DNA from 2 places in the Streptomyces sp. NPDC021019 genome. Region 2 is predicted to be linked to the other one. Evidence: predicted binding sites of a transcription regulator. Region 2 holds the regulator's gene; the other holds the start of a gene.
What was found. The regulator HspR, encoded in region 2, represses chaperone genes until heat shock. The targets are predictions, from matches to a motif close to TTGAGNNNNNNNNNCTCAA.
Positions count from the first base shown of each region.

Region 1 (6,221 bases), 1.4 Mb from region 2:
GCCAGGCCTCAGCCGCGTCCACGGCCGCAGGGCCGTCCAGCGCGGTCTGGACCAGGAAGCCCTCCGCCCGCAGCCGGGCGGAGATGGCGTCGACGATCGTGGGGTCGTCCTCGACCACCAGCACCCGGCGCTGAGCCCCCGGGGTGGCCGCGACGCCGTTGTGGGTGGTGTGTGTCTGTTCCATCGCCCCGCCCCTGCCCGTTCTCGCGGGAGCCATTCCCCCGGAGGCACGGTTCTCGCTCGTGGATTTCGGTGGGTGATCCCGTGTGCCGGTCAGCAGCGTAAAGGCAGCGGAGGGCTCCCGGCTACGCAGGGTGTTGCCCCGGACGTGGGGGTCCACGCCGACCGGGGAGCCGGATCGTCGGCCTTGTGCCGGTTGACCCGTGCCACCGCCGGTCCGCGCATACCGGGAGGGGGGTCACAACGCCCGAAGTGCGAGATGGACCACGTCGGGCACACCTCGGGCAACGGCCACCTCTTCCGTCCGAACCCTGGTGAACCCGGCATTCCGCAAGGCCTGTTCGAAGGCCGGCGACGGCTGCGCGGACCAGACGGCGAGCACTCCGCCCGGGGTCAGCCGGTCGTGGCAGTGCGCCAGGCCGGCGGGGGAGTAGAGGCTTCCGTTGTCCTCCGTGACGGTCCAGTCCGGCCCGTTGTCGATGTCGAGGCAGAGCGCGTCGTAACGCTCCGTGGTGGTACGGAGGTGGGCGACGAGATCCGTGTGGAGGATCCCGGTCCGGGGGTCGGCCAGCGCAGGCCCGGAGATCCGGCCCAGCGGCCCGGCCAGGTGCCAGTCCACGATCGCCTGCTCCCGCTCCACGACCACGATCCGGCCCCAGCGCTCCTCCTCGGCGGCCCGTACCAGCGAGAACCCGACGCCCAGGCCGCCGACGAGCACCGAGGGGCCGGTCCGCGCGGCGGGCAGGGCGGCCAGTGCGGCGTCGATCAGCAGCCGCTCGGAGCGCCCGTCGGAGGTGTCCATCAGGAAGCAGCCGTTGGCGATGATCTCGAAGTGCTCCCCGCGCTCCCGCAGCACGACTTCGCCGAAGGGTCCCTCGCGGCGGTCGAGGACCACGGGGGTGTCGGCGGAGCGTGTCGGCGTGGGGTCGGGGGCGGGCGTCGCGGGCATGGCGGGCATCGGGTGGCTCTCCGGTCTCCGGTCGTAGCGGTCGGCGTCCGTCAATCCTGTCCCGCCGCCCGGGGCGAGGGCCAGTCGGTTCCCGCCGCAGGGGGTGGGGAACAACGGGTCGCCGAGGTGGGGAACAACGGGTCGATCGGGGTGGGGAACGACCAGTCGCCGGGGTGGGGAACAACGTTCGGTCCCGCGGCGCTCCCGTACACGGAGGGACCGTCCCGGTACTGCTGGCCGGGAAAGCGTGGAGGACGGTCCGGGGCATCGGAACCATCTGATCGCTCAGAGCGAACAAGGCTTGGGGAACATTCGGCGGCTCAGGAGCATTGAGTCCACATAGCTCAACTTGCCTGCCGAAGGGGAGATCATGACTAACGAGTCCGAGGCGTTCACACCGATCGACCTGCCCGTGCTGCCGCTCGACGACGAGGTCGTCCTGCCCGGCATGGTGGTGCCGCTCGACCTGTCCGACACCGAGGTGCGCGCCGCCGTCGAGGCCGCGCAGGCCGCCGCCCGTCCCGGCGGGGGCAAGCCTCAGGTGCTGCTGGTCCCGCGGATCGACGGGACGTACACGGGGACCGGTGTCCTCGGCACCGTCGAGCAGGTCGGACGCCTGTCGGACGGCGACCCGGGCGCCCTCATCCGGGCCCGCGACCGGGTCCGCATCGGTGCCGGGACCAGTGGGCCCGGCCGGGCGCTCTGGGTCGAGGGGACCGTGCTCGAAACCGCCGCCCCCGACCCCCTGCCCGGGTCCGCCGCCGAGCTGGTCAAGGAGTACAAGGCGCTCGCCACCAGCTGGCTGAAGAAGCGCGGCGCGTGGCAGGTCGTGGACCGGGTCCAGCAGATCGACGACCTCTCCGCGCTCGCCGACAACTCCGGATACTCACCGTTCCTCACCACCGCCCAGAAGGTCCAGCTCCTGGAGACCGCGGACCCGATCGCCCGGCTGAAGCTCGCCATCCAGTGGCTGAGCGAGCACCTCGCCGAGCAGGACGTGGCCGAATCCATCGCCAAGGACGTCCAGGACGGCGTCGACAAGCAGCAGCGGGAGTTCCTGCTGCGCCGCCAGCTCGACGCCGTGCGCAAGGAACTCTCCCAGCTCAACGGCGACCCGGAGGACGAGTCCGACGACTACCGGGCCCGGGTCGAGGCCGCCGACCTCCCCGAACACGTCCGCGAGGCCGCGCTCAAGGAGGTCGAGAAGCTGGAGCGGTCCAGCGACCAGTCGCCCGAGGGCTCCTGGATCCGCACCTGGCTGGATACCGTCCTCGAACTGCCCTGGACCGAGCGGACCGAGGACGCCTACGACATCCGCGGCGCCCAGGAGATCCTGGACGCCGAGCACGCCGGCCTCGCCGACGTGAAGGAACGCATCACCGAGTACCTCGCGGTGCGCAAGCGCCGTGCCGACCGGGGGCTGGGCGTGGTGGGCGGCCGCCGCGGCGGCGCGGTGCTGGCCCTCGTCGGCCCGCCCGGCGTCGGCAAGACCTCGCTCGGCGAGTCCGTCGCGCACGCCATGGGCCGCAAGTTCGTCCGCGTCGCGCTCGGCGGTGTCCGGGACGAGGCGGAGATCCGCGGCCACCGGCGTACGTACGTGGGCGCGCTTCCCGGCCGCATCGTGCGGGCCATCAAGGAGGCCGGTTCGATGAATCCGGTCGTCCTGCTCGACGAGATCGACAAGGTCGGCTCCGACTTCCGGGGCGACCCGGCCGCCGCCCTCCTCGAAGTCCTCGACCCGGCCCAGAACCACACCTTCCGCGACCACTACCTGGAGGTCGAGCTCGACCTCAGCGACGTGGTCTTCCTCGCCACCGCCAACGTGCTCGACGCCATTCCGGAGGCCCTGCTCGACCGCATGGAGCTGGTCCGCCTCGACGGCTACACCGAGGACGAGAAGGTCGTCATCGCCCGGGACCACCTGCTCCCGCGCCAGCTGGAGCGGGCCGGCCTGGAGAAGGACGAGGTCACCCTGGAGGAGTCGGCGCTGCGCAAGCTGGCCGGCGAGTACACCCGCGAGGCGGGCGTACGGAATCTGGAGCGGGCGGTGGCCCAGCTGCTCCGCAAGGTCGCGGCCCAGCACGAACTGGGCGACCGCGAGCTGCCGTTCGCGGTGACCGACGCGGACCTGCGCGGCCTCATCGGCCGTCCGCACCACGTGCCCGAGTCCGCCCAGGACCCGGCCGGGCGCCGCACCGCCGTGCCGGGCGTGGCCACCGGGCTCGCGGTGACCGGGGCCGGCGGTGACGTCCTCTTCGTCGAGGCGTCGCTCGCCGACCCGGAGACCGGGGCCTCCGGACTGACCCTGACCGGTCAGCTCGGGGACGTCATGAAGGAGTCGGCCCAGATCGCGCTGAGCTTCCTGCGGTCGCACGGTGCGGAGCTGGAGCTTCCGGTCGCGGACCTCAAGGACCGGGGTGTGCACATCCACTTCCCGGCGGGCGGCATCCCCAAGGACGGCCCGAGCGCCGGCATCACCCTGACGACCGCCCTGGCCTCGCTGCTCTCCGGACGCCTCGTCCGTACGGATGTGGCGATGACCGGCGAGGTGTCGCTGACCGGGCGGGTCCTGCCGATCGGGGGCCTCAAGCAGAAGCTGCTGGCCGCCCACCGGGCGGGCATCACCACCGTGGTGATCCCCCAGCGCAACGAGGCCGACCTGGACGACGTCCCGGCCGAGGTGCTGGAGAAGCTGGACGTCCACCCGGTCACCGACGTCCGCCAGGTGCTGGAGATCGCCCTCGCCCCGGCCTCCGCCCGGGTGGAGGACAGGATCCCGGCCGCGGCCTGACCGCCACGCGGTGACGGGCGCGGTATCAGGCACGCGACCGGTACGGACGGCCCGCTTCCCGAGTCAACGGGGGCGGGCCGTTCCGCGTGCCGCGCGGGCGGTCAGGGGCGGTAGATCGTGCCCGGCTGCGGCTCGGCCGGGGCCATCAGCTCGGGGACGGTCACGAAGGTGTAGCCGTCCTTCTGGAGCGCGTCGATGATCCCGGGCACGGCGGGGACGGTGCCCTTGTAGATGTCGTGCAGCAGGATGATGCCGTCCTTGCTCGCCTGGTCCAGGATCCGCTTCTTGATCAGCGCGGAGTCGTTCGTGGAGTAGTCCTTGGCGGTGGCGCTCCACAGCACCTGGGAGAGCCCCAGGTCCTTGCTGATGTCCGAGACCGTGTCGTCGGTGCGGCCCTGCGGCGGGCGCATGAGCCGGGGCTTCTTGCCGGTGATCTTCTCGATGGCCAGCTGCGTCTTCTCCAGCTCGGCGCGTATCTCGTCCGGCTTCCGGTCGGTGAGGATCTTGTGCGTCCAGGTGTGGTTGGCGACCTCGTGACCCTCGTCCTCGATGCGCTGGACCACGTCGGGGTACTTGATGACGTGGTGCTTGCCCAGCAGGAAGAAGGTGGCGTGCACCTTCTTCTCCTTGAGGATGTCCAGCAGCTCAGGCGTGTCCTTGCCCGGACCCGCGTCGAAGGTCAGGGCGATGCACTTGGCCTCGCGGCAGTCCACCGGCCCGAACGAGCCCTTGGCGTCGGAGGCCGCCTCGCCGCGGGCGGAGCCCGGAGCCGTGGTGTCCATCGAGCAGCCGCTCAACGTCAGTGTGAGCGCCGTCACCAGCGCCGCGGTCAACCCCATTCCTGACAACGGCATCTTTCTGGGCACGACGCATCACTCCTCTGTGCGGGAAATTCCGCACAGGCGTGCGGTACGTCGAGGACTATACATAGTGCGTATACACGAGGTGTATAGAGGGGTCTGAGGGCCCCGGGAAGCCCCGATGACCTGGGGTGCGGTCGCCGGGGCCCCCGAGCGGCCGGCCGGTGCGGGACCAGCCGTTGGCGGGTGCCTGGTCGCGGTGGACGTCACCGCGTGCCGGCCGGTGCGCGCCCGGTAGGTGTTCGTGATGCCGTGGAGCCGGTCGGCCGTCGCCGGCCGGCTGGGGCCGTGACCGGGGTGCGGAAGAGGGCGGGCCGCCGCCGTTGGTCCACTCCTGCGAAATACTGGCCGAACTGCGACGTCGACCGGTCGCGGAAGAGACTTTCATCGGCAGGAAACCGTATGAGGGGTACTGACGTGCGCGGGAACGACAGCGAGCCGGAGCCGGGCGCGACGGACGGAAGGGGTGTGGACCAGGAATTTCTGGCCCTGGAGCGCGAGTTGGCCGTCTTCCTGCGCCGGGCGCGCGCCACCTCGGGCGATATGGCCCGGGAGGTCCACCCCGAACTGGAGCCCGCCGCCTACGGTCTGCTCGTCCGTCTGGAGGCGGCGGGCCGACAGCGGGCCACCGAACTGGCCGCCTACTTCGGCGTCGGCAAGGCCACGATGAGCCGCCAGCTGCACTCCCTGGAGGACCTCGGGCTGGTGGCCCGCGAACCCGATCCGGCCGACGGGCGGGCCTCGCTCGTCCATCTCACCGACGACGGCCTGGCCCGCTTCCGCAGCGTCCGGGACGCCCGCCGGGGGCGCTACGTGCGCAAACTGGCCGACTGGGACCGGGCCGAGGTCGCCGAGCTGGCCCGGCTCCTGCACCAGTTGAACGCCCGCGCCGAGAGTTGAGCAGCCTGCCGACCGCCGCTCGCCGTCCGCCGTTCTCAGACCAGCTCCACCAGGAGCGCGGTGGCGTCGTCGTGCGGCTTGCCGCGCCGCAGCCGTACGCGCCCGGCCGCCGCGTCGGCGTCCTCCAGCTCCCGCACCCGGTCGATCAGGCCCTGCGGCCCGGTCTTCCGCAGCAGCCCCAGCGCGTCCGCCCAGTCGCCCTCGCCGAACACCTCCGTCCACCGGGTCGCCCCGTCCGTGAGCGCGGCGAGGGCCCGGACGTCGGCCGCCGGGGTGCTGCCCGTCACCGCGCGCGCCGCCACCGCCGGATCGGCGGCCGCGGTGAAGAAGCCGCCCTCCTTGTTGCGCACCGTGGCATCGGCGATCTCGTTCGAGGCGAGCGAGCCCGGCGGCAGCCGGTCCAGCCGGTCGTCGAGGACGGCCCGGACCGCGCCGTCGGGGGACTCCAGCAGCAGGGCCGAGTCGGAGAGCACCAGGTGTTCGATCACGCGTTCGTCCCAACGGGCCAGCACCACGGTCGCCTGGGGTGTCCGTACGTGAG
Region 1 is NZ_JBIRQR010000001.1:1,868,795-1,875,015, forward strand. Features, by position in the region: gene ACH4RG_RS08715 (response regulator transcription factor) at 1-184, opposite strand, end outside; gene ACH4RG_RS08720 (spermidine synthase) at 419-1,138, opposite strand; gene lon (endopeptidase La) at 1,500-3,920, shown strand; gene ACH4RG_RS08730 (polysaccharide deacetylase family protein) at 4,022-4,774, opposite strand; gene ACH4RG_RS08735 (MarR family winged helix-turn-helix transcriptional regulator) at 5,183-5,680, shown strand; gene ACH4RG_RS08740 (hypothetical protein) at 5,716-6,221, opposite strand, start outside.
Region 1: the regulator HspR is predicted to act here: its motif matches at 1,459-1,477, upstream of lon (endopeptidase La).

Region 2 (6,221 bases):
GGCCCGGCCCCGGTGGTGCGGGCGGCAACTTCAACTTCGACCTGGGCGACCTCTTCGGCGGGGGCGCCCCGGGCGGCGGACAGGGCGGTGCGGGCGGCGGCTTCGGCGGCGGCGGGGGCGGTCTCGGCGACGTCTTCGGCGGGCTGTTCAACCGCGGCGGCGCCGGTACCCGCGTCCAGCCCAAGCGCGGCCAGGACATCGAGTCCGAGGTGACGCTCAGCTTCACCGAGGCGGTCGACGGGGCCACGGTCCCGCTCCGGATGTCCAGCCAGGCGCCCTGCAAGGCGTGTTCCGGCACCGGCGACAAGAACGGCACTCCCAGGGTCTGCCCGACCTGCGTCGGTACCGGCCAGGTCTCGCGCGGCAGCGGTGGCGGCTTCTCGCTCACCGACCCCTGCGTGGACTGCAAGGGCCGGGGCCTCATCGCCCAGGACCCGTGCGACGTCTGCAAGGGAAGCGGCCGGGCGAAGTCGGCGCACACCATGCAGGTGAGGATTCCGGCGGGCGTCTCCGACGGCCAGCGGATCCGGCTGCGCGGCAAGGGCGGCGCGGGCGAGCGCGGCGGTCCGGCCGGCGATCTGTACGTCGTCGTCCACGTCGACGCCCACCCGGTCTTCGGCCGCAAGGGCGACAACCTCACGGTCACCGTTCCCGTCACCTTCGCGGAGGCGACGCTCGGCGGCGAGGTCAAGGTCCCCACCCTCGGCGGCCCCCCGGTCACCCTGAAGCTTCCCGCCGGCACCCCCAACGGGCGTACGATGCGCGCCCGGGGCAAGGGCGCGGTGCGCAAGGACGGCACCCGCGGCGACCTGTTGGTCACCGTGGAGGTCGCGGTCCCCAGGGACCTGGGCCAGGAGGCCAGGGACGCCCTGGAGGCCTACCGGAAGGCGACCGCGGACGAGGACCCGCGGGCGGAACTGTTCCAGGCTGCGAAGGGAGCTTGAGATGGACGGCCGTCGACGCAATCCGTACCAGCTGACCGATGAGACACCGGTGTACGTGATCTCGATCGCGGCCCAGCTCTCGGGCCTGCACCCGCAGACACTGCGCCAGTACGACCGTCTCGGCCTGGTCTCCCCGGACCGCACGGCCGGGCGCGGCCGGCGCTACTCGGCCCGCGACATCGAGCTGTTGCGCACCGTGCAGCAGCTGTCGCAGGACGAGGGCATCAACCTCGCGGGCATCAAGCGGATCATCGAGCTGGAGAACCAGGTCGCGGCCCTCCAGCAGCGCGTCGCCGAGCTGTCGGCGGCGGTGGACGGCGCGGCGGTCGCCCTCCAGCAGCGCGAGGCCCAGGTGCACGCCTCGTACCGTCGGGACCTCGTGCCGTACCAGGACGTGCAGCAGACCAGTGCGCTGGTGGTCTGGCGGCCGAAGCCGAAGCGGCCGACGGACTGACCGGACACGGCCGACGCGAGTCGGCCGGACCCCGCGTGAGTCGACGGGGCCGGAAGAGCGGATGACGCTCTCCCGGCCCCGTCGTCGTGTGTCCCCGCGTCGCCCGGTCGCCGCGCATCCTCAGGTGGCCGAAAACCACCGGAGCGCTCCGGCGGAATACGGTTGGCACCAAGTAGCCCCGCATATGCAGCAAGTTGACAGTGATCGCCCCTGTCAAGGGCACGTGTCACTGGCAAGCTTATGGGCGTCGGCGAGGGAAGCCGGCGGGACACATGACGTACGGGGAGGAACACATGGGCGTCTGCGCGTTCACCGGGAGGATGGTCGGTACCGGGGGAATGATCCTGGGGCTGGTCGTCGGGGCGGCCGCGATTCCGGCCCACGCCGGCGCGGGGCCGGGGGGCGTGTCCCCGCAGGGCGGGCCGGCCGGGTTGTCCGGCGGGATCTCGCAAGCGCTGGCGGAGGGGAACGCCGCGGTCTCCGGGTTCCTCTGCGGCGTACCGCTGCCCAAGATTCACGGACCGGACAGGGGCAGGGCCACGTGCGTCAACGGCTGGCAGTAGACGACCCCGTCGAGGTCGTGGTGGTCCGGGTCGCCGCGCACGCCGCGCCCGCCGGGACCGCGGTGCTCCGGCTCCTCGGGATGCTGCCCGCGCACTGGGAGTGCGCCCAGCGCATCGGGGAGGACCGGATCACGGTCCTGGTCCGGGGCGGCGGGGAGCACGAGGTGCGGAAACGCTGCGCCGAGGCGCTCAGGGGCCGGACGCTGGAGGGGTGGGCGCTGGAGGCACGGCAGGCCCCGTAGGACTCCGGACCGACCGACCCTCACTTCCCGGTGTGCCGGGCCTCAGATCCAGCCTCTCTCGCGGGCCAGCAGGGCCGCGTGCGGGCGGCTGGTCGCGTCCAGGATGCGGAGGACGTCGGCGACGTGACGGCGGTACGTCCGTACCGAGATGTCCAGGTTCCGGGCACCCGTCTCGTCCTTCGCGACCCGGCACATCTCCTCCATGACACGCTGCTCCATCTCCGAGAGCACGCCGGTCGGCGCGGCACCCGTGTCGATGACGGCGGCGAGGTCCGTGGCCTCGGTCCAGATCTTCTCGAACAGGGCCAGGATGTTGGAGACCAGGCCGGCTTGCTGGGTGACCAGTGCGCCGCTCGACGTGTCGGCCGGGTCCACGGGCACCAGGGCCGTTTGGCGGTCGTAGACGAGGATGCGCTCGGACAGGTCGTCCGCGGCCCGGATCGACGCGCCCTGGGCCCTGAGCTCACGGAGGTAGGCGACGGTGGGCGGGTGGTCGAGCGCCTCCCGCAGCACCACGCTGCGGATCCGCACGCCGCGGCGCAGACACCGGGTGTCGAGCGGGCGCGCGTGCGCGATGTTCTCGGGGGTGAGGGCGGTGTACGGCTCGACGGAGAGGATCTCCTGCCGGGCGAAGAAGGCCAGGTCGTCGATCCGGTCGCGGATGTGCCGCAGGACTTCGAGCCGTTCCACGCCCTGCCCGGCGAGGGGTCGGGCCTGTTGTTCGGCCGTCAGGTCGGCCACCAGATGCCGGCACCTGGTGACCTGGTGGAGCTGTTCGTGCAGCTCGCGCAGCCGGATCTCCGTGAGCCGCTCGATCGCGGTCTCCGGGTCGGTCGCCGTCGCTCCGCCGTGTTCGTCGGTCCGCAGGAGGCACAGCTCGTCGAGCCGGGCGAAGGCCTTCTCCACCTCCTCGCGCGGGCGGTGGAGGAGGATGTCGATGTCCTCGGTGCTGGTCCCCGGATTGCGCAGGAAGTACCGGTAGACGCGTTCCTCCGTCGCGTCGATACCGAGTATGGACAGACTTCCGTCGTTCACTGCTGCCGCCCCCCGCGTGCCGCACAACAACTGTCGGCGCGCCGGCATGGGTCAGATGCCGGGGCGCCCGTCGAACCGGTGGCTGGGGCACGGGTCAGGCGCCACGCAGCCGTCGAACTGATGAGGGAAAGGGTAATCGAAGGGTAAAGGTGCAGGTGGTCCCGATCGGTCGAGATGCCGACGCGGGGCGGACAACAGACGGACAACAGTGGATGATCACGACTAGGGGGCTGCTGTGACGACGATGATCGACCGACAGGTACTGGATTTCACCACGCTCACGGAACGCGAGTGCGAGGTGCTCGCGCTGCTGGCCGGCGGAGAGCAGAACCGCTGGCTCGCCCGGAGACTCGGCATTACGGAACGGACGGTCCGGGCGCATACGTCGAGCATCGTGCGGAAGCTGAATCTGAAGTCCAGGTTCGAGGCCGCGATCGTGTCGAACCTGTACGCGGAGGACATCAGGGGTCTGCGTCCGTGACCTGACCTTCTCCGGTGCTCGGCCGCCGGGTGGAGCGCGAAGGCCGAAGTCCCCTGCGGGAGGAGTAGCTTCCCGCAGGGGACTTCTCGTGTTCCTGGCGTCGGCCGGGGGAGCGGTGAACGGGTACGTCCCGGGGTCCGGCCCGGGAGGCCGTGCACGGGGAGGTCCCGGGGTCCGGCCCGGGAGGCCGTGGACGGGCCAGGCCCCGGAAGCGGCCGGGCCGCCGGCCGCGTCCTCAGCCGGGCAGGGCCGTGCTGATCGCGTCGACCAGCATCATCCACATCGGCTGGCCGCCGGTGCCGAACGCCGCGGACAGCGCGTAGCCGATGGCCGCGTCGAGCGGTTCGATGGTCCCGGCGTCCTCCCGCCACTCGGCGATCACCCGGCGGTCGCCGTCCGACGAGAAGTCACCGAGGTGCTTCCCGTCCCGGGTCAGCCGGCTGCCGGGGATCGAGTCCGGGACGAGCCGGAAGCGCGTGCCCGCGCAGCTGACGTCGACCCGGTAGGACTGCCTCCGCAGCCTGCCCTTGGCGGGCGTGATCGTCGCGGGCTCGCCGTCCACGGTGATCGTGAGGTGCCGGGGGTCCCGGGTGCCGATGACGATGTGGTCGTCGACCTCGGCCTCGGGCGCGCGGACGATGGTGATCGTGGGAATCCGCTCGCCGCTCACGACGAGCTTCTCCCGCTGGGCGCCGAGGAGTTCGACGGCGATCTCGCCGTAGTGGTCGTCCTCCGTCGCGGCGGGCAGAGGCAGGGGAGTGGTGTCGGTCATCTGGTTCCTTGAACCCTTCGGTCGTGCTGAGGGGGGTGTTCGGTGAGGAAGTGTTCGGCGTGCGGATGTTCGTTCCGCCGGAAGCCGCGCACGGAATTCTCGCAGGGCGAGGCAGTGGCCCGAGTCCGCTCAGCGAGGTGCGGCCGATCCGGCGGGGGTCAACTGCGTCGCGGTGAGGTCCTGGTAGAGGGCGCTGCGCTCCAGCAGCTCCTCGTGCCGTCCGTGGTCGCTGACCCGGCCGTTCTCGAACAGGACCAGTCGGTCCGCCGAGGTGACCGTCGAGAGCCGGTGGGCGATGAGCAGCACCGTGCAGTCACGCGCCGCCTCCTCCACCGTCCTGCGCAGCGCCGTCTCGCTGCGTCCGTCGAGGTGGGCGGTGACCTCGTCCAGGAGCAGGACCTGCGGACGGCGCAGCAACGCCCGTGCGATCGCCAGCCGTTGGCGCTCGCCGCCGGAGAGGGCCAGGCCGCGGGAGCCGACAGCCGTGTCGAGACCGGCCGGGAGTGAGGAGACGAAGTCGTCGAGCAGAGTCCTGCGGAGCACGTCGGCGACGGCCTCGTCGCTCGCGTCGGGCGCGGAGTAGAGGAGGTTCTCCCGCAGCGTGCCGGCCAGCATCGGTGAGTCCTGCTCGACGTACGCGATGCGGCGCCGGAGTTCGGCCCGGCCGAGCGTGCGGATGTCGGTGTCGTCCAGCAGGATGCGGCCGGCCTCGCTGTCGTAGAACCGCTGGATCAGGGAGAACACCGTCGTCTTGCCGCTGCCGGACGGGCCGACGATCGCGGTGACCTTGCCCGCCGGTGCGACGAAGCTCGTGTCGTCCAGGACGGGGGTGCGCCCCTCGTAGGCGAAGGTCAGGCCGTCGATCGTGACCCGGGGCGGCGGGCCGGACGGCACCGGCGGCGTACCGTCCACGTCGTCCTCCGCAGCCATGGACCGCACCTCCTCGATCCTGGCCAGGGCGCCGAGTCCCTGCTGGAGGGCGGTGGTCCCGCCCACGAGCGAGAGGACCGGGCCGCCCAGGTTGAACAGGTAGAGCAGGAAGCCGATCAGCGCGGCCAGTTCGAGGGTTCCCATGGCGACCAGCGCGCCGCCGAAGCCGATGACGGCGAGGAAGGACGCCTGGACGATCAGCCCGGCGAGCACGGCGATCAGCGCGTGGTAGCGGGCCCCCTTGAGACCGGCCCGGTAGGCGCGTTCGGCGGCGTCGGTCGCCCGCTCGGTCTCCTTCGCCTCGGCTCCGTTGGCCTTCACGGTCCGGGCCGCTCCGAGCGACCGGTCGAGTGCGGCGCCGATCTCGCCCACGGAGGTCTGCGCCTCGGTGGTCACCCGCTTGATGCGCGGCATGACGACGCCCATGGCGATGCCCACGACCACCAGTACGGCGGAGGTGATGCCGAGCAGCGGCAGGCTGACGATGCCCATCAGCACGATCGTGGCCAGGAGGTGGATCGATCCGTCCACGAGCTGGATGAGGCCCCCCGTGGCCGCGTGCTGGACGAGCGTGCTGTCGGACGTGACGCGGGTGGTCAGGCCGCCCGGTTCGACGCGGTCCAACTCCGCGGTGCGCAGGCGTATGAGGCGCGCTATGAGGCCGCGGCGCACCTGGAGCACGACCCGCTCGGCGGTCCGCTCGCTGAGCCAGGCCTGCACCCAGGTCAGCCCGATGGAGGCGACCAGCAGGCCGAACAGCAGGAGGAGGTCGTCCCGCAGGCCCTCACCCGTCATGAGCT
Region 2 is NZ_JBIRQR010000001.1:493,426-499,646, forward strand. Features, by position in the region: gene dnaJ (molecular chaperone DnaJ) at 1-944, shown strand, start outside; gene ACH4RG_RS02240 (heat shock protein transcriptional repressor HspR) at 946-1,398, shown strand; gene ACH4RG_RS02245 (hypothetical protein) at 1,671-1,961, shown strand; gene ACH4RG_RS02250 (hypothetical protein) at 1,940-2,203, shown strand; gene ACH4RG_RS02255 (helix-turn-helix transcriptional regulator) at 2,246-3,238, opposite strand; gene ACH4RG_RS02260 (helix-turn-helix transcriptional regulator) at 3,483-3,719, shown strand; gene ACH4RG_RS02265 (hypothetical protein) at 3,955-4,491, opposite strand; gene ACH4RG_RS02270 (ABC transporter ATP-binding protein) at 4,621-6,221, opposite strand, start outside.